DNA from 3 places in the Peribacillus sp. Aquil_B1 genome. Region 1 is predicted to be linked to each of the others. Evidence: riboswitches for the same ligand, from Rfam matches in the RefSeq annotation. Region 1 holds a riboswitch; each other region holds the start of a gene.

The links. Region 1 has a riboswitch for cobalamin ahead of MPH60_RS17060 (ribonucleoside-diphosphate reductase subunit alpha). Riboswitches for the same ligand answer to the same signal wherever they lie in the genome.
Region 2: linked by a shared signal. The riboswitch ahead of MPH60_RS11435 ((2Fe-2S) ferredoxin domain-containing protein) and the one ahead of MPH60_RS17060 (ribonucleoside-diphosphate reductase subunit alpha) in region 1 are both predicted to bind cobalamin.
Region 3: linked by a shared signal. The riboswitch ahead of metE (5-methyltetrahydropteroyltriglutamate--homocysteine S-methyltransferase) and the one ahead of MPH60_RS17060 (ribonucleoside-diphosphate reductase subunit alpha) in region 1 are both predicted to bind cobalamin.

The regions. Positions count from the first base shown of each region.
Region 1 covers NZ_JAKXEE010000002.1:680,029-685,118, reverse strand. The annotation lists gene MPH60_RS17065 (ribonucleotide-diphosphate reductase subunit beta) at 1-100, opposite strand, end outside; gene MPH60_RS17060 (ribonucleoside-diphosphate reductase subunit alpha) at 146-2,443, opposite strand; cobalamin riboswitch at 2,582-2,762, opposite strand; gene MPH60_RS17055 (manganese-dependent inorganic pyrophosphatase) at 3,056-3,985, shown strand; gene MPH60_RS17050 (hypothetical protein) at 4,089-4,235, opposite strand; partial or broken gene MPH60_RS17045 (SulP family inorganic anion transporter) at 4,321-5,090, opposite strand, start outside.
Region 2 covers NZ_JAKXEE010000001.1:2,330,205-2,335,294, forward strand. The annotation lists gene cobJ (precorrin-3B C(17)-methyltransferase) at 1-1,269, opposite strand, end outside; gene MPH60_RS11435 ((2Fe-2S) ferredoxin domain-containing protein) at 1,284-1,652, opposite strand; cobalamin riboswitch at 1,803-1,993, opposite strand; cobalamin riboswitch at 2,197-2,392, shown strand; gene MPH60_RS11440 (hypothetical protein) at 2,376-2,534, shown strand; gene MPH60_RS11445 (energy-coupling factor ABC transporter permease) at 2,570-3,313, shown strand; gene MPH60_RS11450 (energy-coupling factor ABC transporter substrate-binding protein) at 3,315-3,626, shown strand; gene cbiQ (cobalt ECF transporter T component CbiQ) at 3,613-4,389, shown strand; gene MPH60_RS11460 (energy-coupling factor ABC transporter ATP-binding protein) at 4,408-5,090, shown strand, end outside.
Region 3 covers NZ_JAKXEE010000005.1:4,257-9,346, forward strand. The annotation lists gene MPH60_RS23825 (aminopeptidase) at 1-361, opposite strand, end outside; gene bcp (thioredoxin-dependent thiol peroxidase) at 373-843, opposite strand; gene MPH60_RS23835 (potassium channel family protein) at 906-1,325, opposite strand; cobalamin riboswitch at 1,564-1,756, shown strand; gene metE (5-methyltetrahydropteroyltriglutamate--homocysteine S-methyltransferase) at 1,904-4,210, shown strand; partial or broken gene MPH60_RS23845 (acyl-CoA thioesterase) at 4,207-4,359, shown strand; gene MPH60_RS23850 (helix-turn-helix domain-containing protein) at 4,587-4,730, opposite strand; gene MPH60_RS23855 (DUF2975 domain-containing protein) at 4,741-5,090, opposite strand, start outside.

The sequences.
Region 1 (5,090 bases):
TCCAAAGGAGGAAGCCTGAAGCTTCTCCTTTGAAAACGCCGGTTGCCTTGGTTGGATGCGTCGGTTCGAGCATCCGAATTTTTTTGATATGATTGGTCATTCGTGAAAACTCCTTTAAGAATAGATTACTGGGTCATGAATGTCGTTAACTTGAACAGCTTTCGCAGGCATTGTCATATTCGGAAGAAGTCGAACGAACATAATACGTTGATTTCAACCCGCTTTCCCATGCCGTTAAATGGATATCCAACAGGACCTTCGCTTTGATTGTATTGTGTACATACAGATTAAAGCTGATTGCTTGGTCAATATGGCGTTGTCGGGCTGCATTTTGCCTGATGCTTTCCAGTTGGTCCAAATTGAAACGCGTTTTTTTATAATATTCATACGTATTTGGCGTCAAGCCTGGTGCGGTCACCTTGAATTTGAAGTTTTTCTTTTCTTCGTAAAATTCAATTTCATACAAAGGGTCGATGCCATCCGTGGAATTACCGATTTTGGCTGTCGATGAATTGGGGGCAATCGCCATTAAATATCCATTACGGGTCCCGTGTTCCTGCACGTCTGCTTTTAAATCCATCCATTTTTGATCTGTATAGTCACGCAGGTCGAAATAGTCCCCTGTATGCCAATCAGATCCTTCAAAATATGGGTACGATCCTTTTTCCTTGGCCAATTCGTTGGATGCCTTGATTGTTAAGTAAGCGATTTTTTCGTATAAAGCATCGGCATATTGAACAGCCTCATCGGATTCCCAATAAATATTCTGTGTGGCAAGTAAATGGTGCCATCCAAACGTTCCTAAACCAATTGCCCTGTAACGTTTATTCGAGATGGATGCTTGTTTGACAGGAAGATTATTCACATCAATGACATTGTCCAGCATTCGGATCTGAATGGGAATCAATCTTTCCAAAACATCGCTGCCCACCGCTCGTGGCAAGTTAATGGATGAAAGGTTGCAGACAACGAAATCGCCGCTTTTACGAACTACAACAACATCTCCATCTTCTGTTTCATATTCATCCGTGATCGTCGAAGGGCTTAGGTTTTGGGCAATCTCCGTACAAAGGTTAGAACAATAAATCATACCTTTATGTTTATTGGGATTTTTCCGATTCACTTCATCGCGGTAGAACATATACGGTACGCCTTCTTCTAATTGAGAAATCATGATGCTTTTCATGATGTCCATCGCATTGATTTTTTCAAAGCTATAGTTTGGAAGCGTGCCATTTTCTGCGGCCTCGACAGCAAGTGCATAATGATTCCTGAAGCTTCCTTCGCCTTTCTTCTCGTCATAAAGATCTTCAAGTGAAAATCCAAGGGTTTGCTTAACGGTATGCGGATCGAAAAGATACCATTCTTTTCTGTCGCGTACAGCCTCCATGAATAAATCCGGTATGCATACGCCTGTAAAAATATCATGGGCTTTTAATCTGTCATCCCCGTTTTGTGTCTTTAAATCGAGGAAGCTCATGATATCTTTATGCCAGGCATCCAAGTAAATCGCGATGGCACCTTTACGTTGACCCAATTGATCGACGCTTACAGCTGTCTGGTTGAATAGTCGAATCCAGGGCGTCGTGCCGGAACTGTTTCCAGAGAAGCCCCGGATATCAGAACCAAGCGAGCGAACCTTACCAACGTAAAGGCCGACACCGCCGCCGAATTTAGATACTTTTGCTGCATCATAGTTTGATAGATAGATGCCGTCAATGGAATCTTCAATTGCGTCGATAAAGCAAGAGCTTAACTGTCCATGTGTTTTACCTGCATTGGAGAGTGTGGGAGTCGCAACGGTCATATAAAGGTTGGACATGGCCCAGTATGCTTCTTTTATAAGTTGCAGGCGGTGCTCCGTTTTTTCCATTCGCATGATTTCCATCGCGATGATCATGAAACGTTCTTGCGGCAGTTCGTAGACCTTGTCCTTTTTTGGGCGGGCCAGATAGCGGTCGTTCAATAAGTAGATGCCTATGTAAGAGAATAATTTATCTTTTTCCGGGTCGATCACCGAACCCAATTCCTCAATTTCCGCTTTTGTATAGGAAGATAGCAGTTCTGGTTTATAAATTGGATAACGCTGACCTTCCGAAAGCTGGGAGAGTTCTGTGATCAGCTCATAGAATGGGCCATAGCTCTCGCCTTCATAACCTCGATTGGCTTGTGCATCCCTATACATTGTATTCAACAGTTCTGCTGCAGCAACGAATGTCCAATCCGGAGCATCGATATCCACACCTTCAAGAGCGAGCTGAATCAGTTTTTTTGATGCCTGTTCTTCGGTTGAGTCACTTTTGCGATCAAGCCATTTTGTAAAACGCTTTTTGAACTTTTCCATATCGAGACGGCCTTCGAATTCCTTCGATAACATCTCAAGCTGGATGGATTTCGATTCTGTGTCATTTTCACTTATGGTAGAGTTATATGTTTGAGTCATTAATAATCCTCCTTGTTAACTTCCGCTAAAATAAAAAAACCGCCCAAAGAATTGAGCGGATCAAACGATAGAATAAAGGAGCCATGAAAAAATAGCCGTTATACTATCGTTTCATCATCTCAATCCCCGAAGAATAAGAAACGTGAAAAATTCAAGGCAGGTCTCCTGACTCATGATCATCCTACTTTGAGTCCTTCCCGTATAAAGATCTATACAGTGGGTTTCTCATTTCGTCACATTTACAGTTGCGGGGACAGTTCCGGGTTTACACCGGATTCCCTTTTCAGCCATCACTGGCACCTTGGATTATAATAAATTCTATATATAGTTATTGGTGTTGTTTATGTAATCAATATCTAGTATTTCTGCTTATATTATCGTAAGCCATATACGATGATAATTCAACTAATATATTTGAAAAAAACCAACCCTTATCTATTGACAAAGTGATGGCAGAGGGTGAAGTAATGAAAGATTTTATTGAGGAATGGATAATTCAAGCGCTGATTTTACGCGATTTTGTGTTAAAATAAAGTGTCTAGTAAAGATGGCTCTCCCTTATTGCGGTGAGGGGATTCGCGGAAAAATATTTATGAAAAAGGGGATAAAATCTTGGAAAAAGTATTAGTTTTTGGACATAAAAACCCGGATACAGACACAATCTGTTCAGCAATCGCTTATGCAGACCTGAAAAAGCAGTTAGGTATCAACGCTGAACCAGTTCGTCTGGGTGAAGTGAATGGTGAAACTCAATATGCATTGGACCAATTCAAATTCGATGCTCCCCGTCTTGTGGAAAAAGTTGCAGGGGAAGCTGATGGCGTAATCTTGGTCGATCATAACGAACGCCAGCAAAGTGCTGAAGATATTGACCAAGTACGTGTGTTGGAAGTTATCGACCATCACCGTATCGCTAACTTCGAAACGAGCGATCCTTTATATTACCGTGCGGAACCAGTTGGCTGTACGGCAACCATTTTAAATAAAATTTATAAAGAAAACGGCATTGAAGTTCCTAAAGCAATCGCAGGTCTTATGCTGTCTGCCATCATTTCCGATTCTTTATTGTTCAAATCACCTACATGCACGGAACAAGACGTTGCAGCAGCTATGGAATTGGCTGCCATTGCGGGTGTCGACGCCGAAACATATGGCTTGGAAATGTTGAAGGCAGGAGCTGACTTGAGCGACAAAACGATTGCTCAGCTTATCACTCTTGATGCAAAGGAATTCTCCATGGGAATGGCTAAAGTGGAGATAGCACAGGTCAATGCTGTTGATCCGAACGAAGTCCTTGCCAAGCAAGCTGAATTGGAAGCGGCGATTGAAGCGGTAATCGCTGTGAAGGAATTGGACTTATTCCTATTCGTCGTAACGGATATCCTGACTAATGATTCTGTTGCCTTGGCTCTTGGTAAAGCAGCTTATGCAGTGGAAAAAGCATACGACGTTTCATTAAACAACAACATCGCCGTCTTAGAAGGCGTTGTATCGCGTAAAAAACAAATTGTGCCGGTCTTAACGGACGTATTCAGCAAGTAATAAATGAAAAGGGATGCTCATTATAAAAAATTTTGGGCATCCTTTTTTTTGTACATGCAAAAAAAGACTCAACCATCCATTAAGGGTGTTTGAGTCTTTTTTCTTAATTCAAGGCATCCTTTTCTTTTTCATAGGCGATGACAATCAATTCTTTATTGGCTTCCTCGCCTAGTTTGCTTTCAAAGCTTTTCAGTTCATTCAATAAATCCGGTGACAGATTTGCTGCTGTATAATCCTGCTCGGGTGTCATGCTTTTCGCTCCTTTCAAAAGGAAATGATTCATGTTATCTATTTTGTCGGTTTGAAAAGTTTCTATTCAGCAGAATGTTACTTCTTCAAGATATTTTACTTTCTGACGTGGCGAGTTTTTCAAGCAATGACGAACTTTCTTGATCGAGTCCTTGCACTTGGACAGGTATTCCGAGAAGCTGATATTTATGGATAACCGTATCAACAGCACCTACCGCTGAATCATCCCAAATTTTAGAATTGGTGAAGTCGATCACGATCGAATCGGCCTTTTCCTTGAAGTCGAACTTCGAAACAAAGTCCTGGACAGAAGCGAAAAATATTTGTCCGCTGATACGATAAGTGATTTTCTTAGCCTGGATGTCTTCCGTTTTCTCTACCGCCACTTTAGAAATTTTAGCCGAGAAGAAAATCATGCTCAAAAGCACTCCGGCAAATACCCCTTTTGATAAGTCATGAGTATAAAGAACGATGAGGACCGTCACGATCATCACGGCTGCATCCGACTTAGGAGCTTTAGTGAGCCTCTTTAGGGAAGACCAGTCAAAGGTCCCGATTGAAACCATGATCATGACTGCGACAAGTGCAGCCATCGGTATTTTAATAAGGACATCATTCAATACCACGATTAATACCATAAGGAATGCGCCCGCTACAAATGTCGAGAGCCGGCCCCTACCACCCGATTTAATGTTGATACCGGATTGGCCGATCATCGCACATCCTGCCATGCCTCCAAAACATCCGGCGATGATATTCGAAATCCCCTGGCCTTTGGCTTCCTTATTTTTATTACTATCCGTGTCAGTCATCTCATCGACAATTTGAGCTGTCAATAACGATTCAAGCAACCCAA
Region 2 (5,090 bases), on a different contig from region 1:
TTCATCTGCATAAGGAATGGATTCCGCTTTTTCACCATCACAGAAATCACAGGCTTTTAATGTCAGTACATCTCCAATCGGCGACAAAAGAAAGTTTGCTGATTGCAATTTCCCCGTAATGACTTCCGGATCCGTTGTCGGGATCTTTAAGACGATTTTATGATTTGGCGTGTATTCCATCGTTCCCTTTTCCCCGACAACTTCCGCAAGTGTCATCATTTGATTGGGAGTGAATTGTTTATTCGCCACACCTGGACTAACGGCAAGTTCGAATACTGACTCCATTTTTTGCTGAACAATCGGCTGAATGGATTGCTTAACGGTTTGACCCTTGACTCTTGACAGGGCCTCCATTGCCATTTCAAAGGAGGCTGGCTTCTTTTCTGGTGCTTTTGTAAGCAATCCAACTCCTCCAGCGGACTCGGTTAAGGCTTCTTGATCTAATGCCCACGGTTCCGCTTCTTTTTGAAGTCGTTGATGCGGCTTCAATGTTTGCTTTTCCGAATTCAACGTATATTTTCTCTGATAGCCTCTTGGTGTGATGATTTTGTCATCATACAAAAAGGTGGATGAATTACCGATAATGACGGTGGTCAACATTCCAATATCGTGATTCAACATATCCTGCAAATTGGTTATGACAATATCCTGCCTATCTCGATAAGCACTTTTCACCAACCCGACAGGTGTATCCGGCGAGCGGTAGCGAAGGAGAATTTTCTGTGTTTCAACAATTTGCCGGGTCCGCCTGCCGCTGCGCGGATTATAAAGTGCAATGACAAAGTCTGCCATCGCAGCTGCTTCAACCCTTTTAGCAATCAGTTCCCAAGGAGTTAAATGATCACTGAGGCTGATCGTACACGAATCATGCATGACTGGTGCCCCAAGTAAAGACGCACATGAGTTGATTGCAGATATGCCAGGAATGACTTCAATGCCCACTCCTGTTTCTTCTTTCCAGCCTTTCTCAATCAATACTTCATAAACCAGCCCTGCCATCCCGTAAACTCCAGCATCCCCACTGGAAATCACCGCCACTTTCTTTCCCAGCTCCGCTTGTTTCACTGCTTCCTGTGCACGTGATACCTCTTCAGTCATCCCCGTACTAATGATCGTTTGATCTGTAAGCAGTCCCTGAATGAGTTCAACATAAGTTTTATAACCAATGATGTAGTCACTTTCTTGAAGGGCTTCGACGGCACGTTTGGTAATGTGTTCAAAATTCCCGGGCCCAAAGCCCACGACGAATAATTTACCGTTTGTACTCATTAAGACATCTCCTTTTACGCTTTGTTCTTTGAAATACCCGTATGAGCAGGAAAATCTGGATTAGGTGTCATTTCCCCATCATTGAATTGATAGATCATCTGTGAAACAAACTCACCTTCATCGATATTACTGACGATCTGCCGACCGAAATCAGGCGTTTCCACTCGATACCAGTTTCCTTGCGGATAGGCAATCACAACGCAGGCATCCTTACATCTTCCGTTACAGCGTGTCCTGGTTGTATGGATTTTCAGATCCAGTCCTTTTGAAGTAATTTCATCACGAATCGCTTGGATTACTTCTTCCCCGCCCTTTTTCATGCAGCTGCTTCCATTACAAATCAACAGATGTGTATTTGTACCCGTCAAGTTCCAAGTAGTCATCTTCTTCCTCCTGAGTTCAGGGAAAAGGCAAAATAAAAAACCTTAACATAAGAGTCAAGGTTTAAAAAACTATATGAATGAGGAGCCAAAGGCAAGCATGCCAAATCCTCCCAAAATCGTCATAGTCCTTCTACCTTTCCCTCCGAAAAGTATCATGCAATTTTAAAAGCAGGTTTCCTGGCTTACGCTTCATTTTACTTTGTCCCTTCCCGGCAACAATGCCAGTGGCTATCGACAATTTCATCAGCGTTTACAGTAGCGGGGGCTGCATCGGATTTTCACCGATTTCCCTATTATCCCTTGCTTATTCACACAAGGGCACTTTTAAAATGAAATATTTGGTTTTATTATACATTTCTAACTAACTTAATCTATCATATAACAACTTTATCAAAATTCAATAGTTTATTCCGACTGTTTAGAAAAGTTTAATCTTGTAAAACCAGTTAAAATCCTTTCCTTGCAACAAACTTCGTCCCGAAAAAAAAGATAGTGTAGCTGGAATTATTTCTTTATGGTACACTATACGAGAAAATTTTCAAAATAATTACATAAGTTTCATGGTGTTGAATTTCTCGGAATTCAGCTTAAAAGGGAAGCCGGTGAAAATCCGGAGCGGTCCCGCCACTGTAAAGGGAAGTCCTATTACTTTAACTTTAATCCACTGTCAAATGAGATGGGAAGGATGTAATGGGATGATGAACCAAAGCCAGGAGACCTGCCATGAAGCGTGAAACTGTTTCAGCCTACGAGGATGGGCGTGCGGATCAGGCAGAATGGCCCATGGTTGGTTCATACTGCAAAATTCCTGTTCATTACGCACTTCTTTCCTATGAGAGAAGTGCTTTTTATGTTGGGCGCCGCTTTTCTTCTCAAGATTGATCAGAAAAATTTTAAAAGTGTTGAAAGGAGAAAGAATGAAAAGAACCAATTGGAAAATCATTTATTTTGTCATCTTACTGCTTTTTGTCCCGAACCGGGCAATGGCCATGCATATCATGGAGGGCTTTTTACCCATTGAATGGGCCATATTCTGGTGGGCCGTAACGCTTCCATTTTTAATCATGGGTTACCGTTCCATCAGGTCCAAAGTAAGGGAAAATCCAGAAACTAAAATGATACTTGGCCTATCGGGTGCATTTGTATTTATTTTATCGGCCCTAAAGATTCCTTCCGTTACGGGAAGCTCCTCACACCCTACGGGTGTTGGTTTGGGTTCCATATTATTCGGGCCTTTGGCCATGAGTGTCGTTGGCTCCATCGTTCTGTTATTTCAAGCTGTCTTACTGGCTCACGGAGGCTTGACGACATTAGGGGCCAATGCATTTTCCATGGCCGTTTGCGGACCGTTCATTGCTTACTTCGTCTTCAAGGGCGCAACTAAATTGGGGTGGTCTTTTTCACTTGCCGTTTTCTTGGCGGCTGCTTTTGGAGATTTGGGAACCTATGTAGTCACTTCCGTTCAACTTGCTCTTGCTTTTCCATCCGAGGTAGGAGGATTCATGGCTTCTTTCAGTAAATTTGCAGGCATTTTTGCCCTGACCCAAATTCCCTTGGCAATCAGTGAGGGGTTATTGACAGTCGTCGTGATGAATTTCTTAAAAAAATACAATCTAGGTGAATTGAAATTGCTGCGAGTTTTATCAAAGGAGGCCCGTTAATATGAAAAAAAGTCTACTGCTGCTTTTCCTGGTTGTCATTCTTGCAACCATACCGTTAATCACCCAACAAGGAACGGAATTTGGCGGTGCCGACGGTGAAGCTGAGGAAGCCATCACTAAGATCCATCCGGAATACAAGCCATGGTTCAACAGTATTTGGGAACCGCCAGGTGCAGAAACCGAAAGCTTATTATTTGCGCTGCAAGCTGCAATCGGAGCTGGTTTCATCGGTTATTTCATAGGTGTAACGAGACAAAGGAATAAACAAACCAAACAAGAAATTCCCGAAAAATCGAAGCATGTTACTCATTGATAAATATGCCTATTTCAATGGGCTAAAGGATGTACATCCGTTAGAAAAGATGGTTTTTTCACTTTCCATATTGCTATTTTCGTTAACGGTAAGGGATATGACCGTTTCGCTCATCACTTTTACGGTGATGAGCGCTTTAATCATTTTTGCGGCAAAAATCCCGCTTTCCTATTATCTGAAATTACTTCTATTGCCAGGATTTTTTATACTATCGGGAACAATTACCATTCTTTTTTCTTTCACAAGTAAATTTACATCGATATCGAATATATGGTGGTCCTGGAAGGTCGGGAACTGGCAAATATTCATCAGCGATGACAGCGTCGGTACAGTGGCCAATTTGATCAGTGTCGTATTCGGCTGCATCAGCTGTTTATATTTCCTTACCTTAACTACACCGATTACCGTCATCCTATCCGTGCTGCGAAAATTTAAAGTGCCTTCCTTATTGATCGATTTAATAGAATTGACCTATCGCTTCATTTTTATTTTTTTAGATACAGCTTTGGCCATTCACCAAGCACAAGCTTCACGGCTCGGGTATGTTTCGTTAAGGAAAGGCATACGATCTCTCGGATTACTAATCTCGTCTTTATTTTTAGGAGTATTGCAGCGCTCTGGGCAATTGACGATGGCCATGAACGCAAGAGGCTACCAGGAGAACCTTTCCTATATCGAGGATAGTTACACTTATTCCTCACGGAATTGGCTGATCACGATTATAATATTAGGAAGCTTAATCTTTATTAATGGATATTTGTAAATTGGAGGCAACCCAACAATGGACGAGCATATTTTTCATATAGACGGCCTCACCCATCAATTCGCAGATGGAACGTTCGCTTTAAACGAACTGTCGCTAACGATTCAACATGGTAAAAAGATAGCGTTATTAGGTAATAATGGTGCCGGCAAATCGACTTTATTCCTCCATTTAAATGGTCTTTTACAACCTACGGCAGGAAAGATCAGATTTAAGGGCAAGAAAATGAAATATGACCGTAAGTCATTATTATCATTACGAAAGCAAGTCGGGATTGTTTTTCAAGATCCCGACTCGCAGCTCTTTTCCGCTAATGTTCAACAGGATATATCGTTTGGACCGATGAATTTAGAATGGGATAGAATGAAGGTTCACGAGAAAGTAAATTGGGCAATGGCCCAAACGGAAGTAACGGAACTGAAAGACAGACCTACCCATTTTTTAAGCCTTGGGCAAAAAAAACGTGTCGCTATTGCGGGGATACTCGCCATGGAACCCGATGTCTGGCTCTTAGATGAGCCTACTGCTGGATTGGACCCTTATTTCTCTAGACAGATCATGGCTCTGCTGGACAGTATCCACGACACTGAAAAAACGATTATTCTATCAACTCATGATGTTAATTTAGCTTATCAATGGGCTGATGAAGTCGTTGTCATGAACGATGGTAAGGTCATATATCAGGGGGATCCTATTTCCGT
Region 3 (5,090 bases), on a different contig from region 1:
GGGAATTCATAGCCTCCCCTTGTAGACGGAGCCTTTCGATGGGAACATCGGTCATTTCCACATCGTTTTCCTCCCCGGTGATGATGATGACTGCATCGATATCCTTATATTTCTTCAAGGCCCATTGCGAAGAGGTGTCAAGTTGTTCCTTTACATTCCCTTGTAACAGGTGGCGGCTTATTTCATCGTCTTCGAGTTCAACATATGGATAAGCGCCAACTCTGTATATTTCATCAATCAGCTCTTTCAATAATGGTTTCGTGTTGATATGGCCCCGTATGAGGATTCTCTCTTTTGGCTGTAATTGTATCGAATGATGAATCAGCCTGGCTGCAAGCTTCGTTATTCGCTCATCCTTCATCTGTCTGTCCCTTATTTTTCGAGGTCGCGAAGAGTATCAAGAGCTTCTTCGACGTGGCCTTTGACTTTTACTTTCCGCCATTCTTTGACTATCTTACCATCCTTATCAATCAGGAAAGTTGAACGTTCAATGCCCATATACTCCTTACCGAAATTCTTCTTCAATTGCCACACATCAAAGATTTTAGCCGCTTCATGATCTTCATCAGCCAGCAGCAGAAAAGGCAATCCATGTTTTTCGATGAATTTTTCATGACGTGCAGCTGGGTCTGGGCTTACCCCAATGATGACAGCGTCCAATTCCTCAAAATGCTCATTATGGTCCCGGAAATCACAGGCCTCAGTCGTGCATCCTGGCGTCATGTCTTTTGGATAAAAATATAATACGATATATTTCCCCTTAAAATCCGATAGGGACACCATTTCGCCATTGTTTGCAGGGAGCTTGAAATCAGGTGCTTTTTCTCCAATTTTAACAGTCATATTGAACCCTCCATTTCTTTCATTATGGTAAGAGTACCCAATAATTGAAAGAAACACAACTTTCATTTATCCTTCCTATCTTTGTGCTCCAAATCGATCACCGTCCGGATCACGAACGCTGCCGGCAGTGTATAACCGATGAAAGCCTGAATCGTAGCTATCATCCTGCCCATGCCAATCGGGGCTATATCTCCATACCCTACAGAAAACATCGTCATCGCACTAAAATAAAAAGAAGTCTTCAACTGTTCATAGAAAGTGCCGTCCAATCGATTGCCCATATCAAGAATCACCGAATGATTCTGAAGTTCGTATAATAAATAAATCAGTGCAAATCCGACTAATATCGTCGCATATAAATTACCAAGCCAAAGCATATCCTCCAGAGAAAACTTCTTTCCTCCCGACTCAACAAGAAATAACGTACGAATGCTCATCACCATGCAAAAAATGATTCCTGCAATCAAGATGTAGAAAGTCATCCCCCACGCCCCATTTCAAAACGCCACTTCCTCTATACATACTCCCTGTCCAAACAATATATTCTTTTTTAGGAACAGACCCCATCCTCCTGCACAATTAATAACCGGATACTTTCCTGAATCTTTTTTCCATGTTGACCCTTTTGGTCGGATATGTTAAGATTGCCTAAATTTTTATAATAGTTTTTATTTTATAAATTTTTAGCCTGCAAACAGTTATCAAGGCAGGTTTTGTCAAATTTCATATGTGGAAATAGGTTCCTAATTTTAAATTGGGATTAAAAGGGAAGTCCGGTGTAATTCCGGCACGGTCCCGCCACTGTAATGGGAGTGTTAGCGTCAACCAATATGCCACTGATCAACAGATCGGGAAGGCCCGCCGCTAATGTTAATCCCTAAGTCAGGAGACCTGCCTATTTCGACAACACTGTTTTAACCTACGGGAGATAGGGAGGTGTTAGGGACCTTATAATTGTAAGGGGCATTTTTGCATGCCTCTTTATTTTAAGCATTTCTAACTTTCTCTTTTGACTGTTGGGGATGCTTTTTTTATTGTTCAATCAAATGAATTTAGGAGGATGGGAATTTTGAAAAGCAGTAGTTTGGGTTACCCTCGAATCGGGGAAGATCGTGAATGGAAACGTACATTAGAAGCTTACTGGTCTGGTAAAATCGATGAATCAGAATTTACGGCACAACTAAAAGCCATCCGTTTAGGCAACTTACAAAAACAGAAGAAGCGAGGCATTGATATCATTCCTGTCAACGACTTCACTTGCTATGATCAAATGCTCGATATGTCCGTCATGTTCGGTCTTGTTCCTGAACGTTATTCAGCCTATGAAAGCGGAAGCGTTCCCCTTTCCGTTTATTATTCAATGGCTCGCGGAAACAATGATGAAGTCGCTTCCGAAATGACGAAATGGTTCAATACGAACTATCACTATATTGTCCCTGAATTAAAGGTGTCACAGCTGACGTTAACAGAAAATAAACCACTTGCAGCATATCGGGAAGCCAAGGAAATGCTAGGGATAGAAACGAAACCCGTGTTGATCGGTCCTTATACTTTCATCTCCCTTTCAAAAGGCTTTAAAAAACAAGATATCCCTGGCATCATCCTGAGCCTGCTTCCCCTATACATGCAAATCCTGCGGGAGTTGGAGCAAGAAGGCGTGAAGTGGGTTCAAATGGACGAACCTTCACTTGTTTCATCGATTTCCAAAGAAGATATGAAAACTGTTACTTACCTCTATGAAAAACTGAATGAAGCAGCACCAAACCTGAACATCATGCTGCAAACATACTTTGATGCCGTGGAACATTACCAGGAAGTCATCGAATTACAAGTTCAAGGAATCGGTCTTGATTTTGTACATGACAAAGGTAGGAATCTAAGCAACCTGAAAGCATTCGGCTTTCCGAAAAACAAAGTGCTTGCTGCAGGTGTGATTGATGGAAAAAACATTTGGCTTTCTGATTTATCAAAAAAAATCCAATTGATCGAGACTCTTAAGTCATTGGTAGCCGAGGACCAAATCTGGCTTCAGCCCTCTTGTTCCCTGCTTCATGTCCCAGTGACCGTTCGTAATGAAACCGCCCTTTCAAAAGAAGTGAAAGCGGCCCTTGCTTTCGCTGATGAGAAACTTGAGGAAATCACACTCTTGGTCAAAGGGAATAATCAAGGCTTTGAAGCAATTGCCGAAAAAGTCGATGCCAATAAATTTACGGTTCAAACGTTAGCAAGTTCAAATGCCCGGAACTATGGAACTGTACAATCCAATGTCGAAAAGGTTAAAACCAGGACCCCCGGCCGTCAGCTTCCATTTAAAGAGCGTTACCAAAAACAACAGGAATTTTTCAAATTGCCTTTTCTCCCTTCGACTACGATCGGAAGCTTTCCGCAAACATTTGAAGTTAAACAAGCACGCGGGAAATTTAAAAGAGGAGAATGGACCGCTTCGCAATATGAAACATTCGTTAACGAAGAAATCGGCAGGTGGATTGAAATCCAAGAAGAAATCGGTTTGGATGTCCTTGTTCACGGGGAATTCGAACGGACGGATATGGTTGAATACTTCGGCCATAAGTTAGGCGGATTCGCCTTTTTAGAAAAAGGTTGGGTACAATCCTATGGATCCCGCTGTGTGAAACCGCCAGTCATCTACGGCGACATCCATTTCATCGAACCGATGACAGTCAGGGAAAGTGTATACGCACAATCACTGACGAAGAAGACGGTAAAGGGAATGCTTACAGGTCCTGTAACGATTTTGAACTGGTCATTTGTCCGTGATGATATTTCCAGGGAGAATGTTTGCTATCAGCTGGCGCTCGCTTTGGAAAAAGAAGTCATTGCATTGGAAACCGCTGGAATCAAAATGATTCAGGTTGATGAGCCTGCACTTAGAGAAGGTCTGCCATTGAAAAAAAGCGATCGCGACGAGTATTTGAACTGGGCTGTGAATTCGTTCTTGATATCGACATCAAGCGTGGAGGATACAACCCAAATTCATACGCATATGTGTTATTGCGACTTCAACAGTTTCATGGATGTCATCTCCTCCCTTGATGCCGATGTAATTTCCATCGAAACATCCCGTAGTCATGGAGAGCTTGCTTCCGCATTCGAGGAAAAGACGTATGAAAAAGGTATTGGCCTGGGTGTGTATGATATTCACAGCCCGCGTGTGCCGGCAGTGGAAGAAATGGTCGATATGATTGAACGTGGGATCAAGGTATTGGATAAAGACCAGTTTTGGATCAATCCCGACTGCGGCCTGAAAACAAGGGGCATCCCGGAAACCGTCGCTTCCCTGAAAAACATGGTCGAAGCAGCAAAAATCGTCCGTGAAACCCTTTTGGCCAAACCAACAGCCCAATGATTGAAATGAACGCTGCCCATCCAACAAAGAAGTCACGGACTTTTTTAACCGACCTTGTTTTTCCACCGGATACAAATCATCACAATACCATCTTTGGCGGGAAAGTAATGGCCTATGTCGATAAAATAGCTGAGGTGCAAACATTGCAAATCACATCATATTTTTTGTCACTAATATCAATGCAATTCTCAATGCAATTCTCTGAGTAAATAACATCAATAAACGCAAAGAAGGGATAGCTTAATGGCTATCCCTTAAATTCTCTATCCGCTCCCGTTAGTTAATAAATTTGTTGTCTGTTTTTATTGAGTGTCTTCGTCGCTTTTGTACTCCAAAATCTCACTTGGCTGACAATCCAAAGTCTTACATATCGCTTCTAATGTTGAAAACGAACCGCTTTTGCTCCCCCATTTTTCAGAATGGAAATATTCGCCATAGTAATTCCAACCCTCTCCGAAAGCTCCGTTACGCTCATTTTTCGTTTTGCTAACATCACATCAATATTAATTATAATTGCCATATCCCCCACCTCAGACCGTCAAATCATTTTCCGATTTTATGTTAATCGCTTCTTGTAGAAGCCGTTGGAGGATAGCAGCAAAAACGGCGATAACCAACGAGGCAAAAATGATGATGAGTCCCATTAATCCAATAGGAGGGTCAACTTTCTTTGCTATAAAATGAAAGAGTGGCAAACCTAATACATACAAACCACTGATTGTAATCGCACAGCACTTTATGTTCTTTAACGCCTTTACAGATAATTTCGAGAACGCTGTGTTCTCGTCAATGTACCGTACAAGGTTGAAAGCCTGATAGAGAGCAACGTAAAAAGGAATAGCCGCTCCATACATCACGATGAAAATGAGATATTTCATTA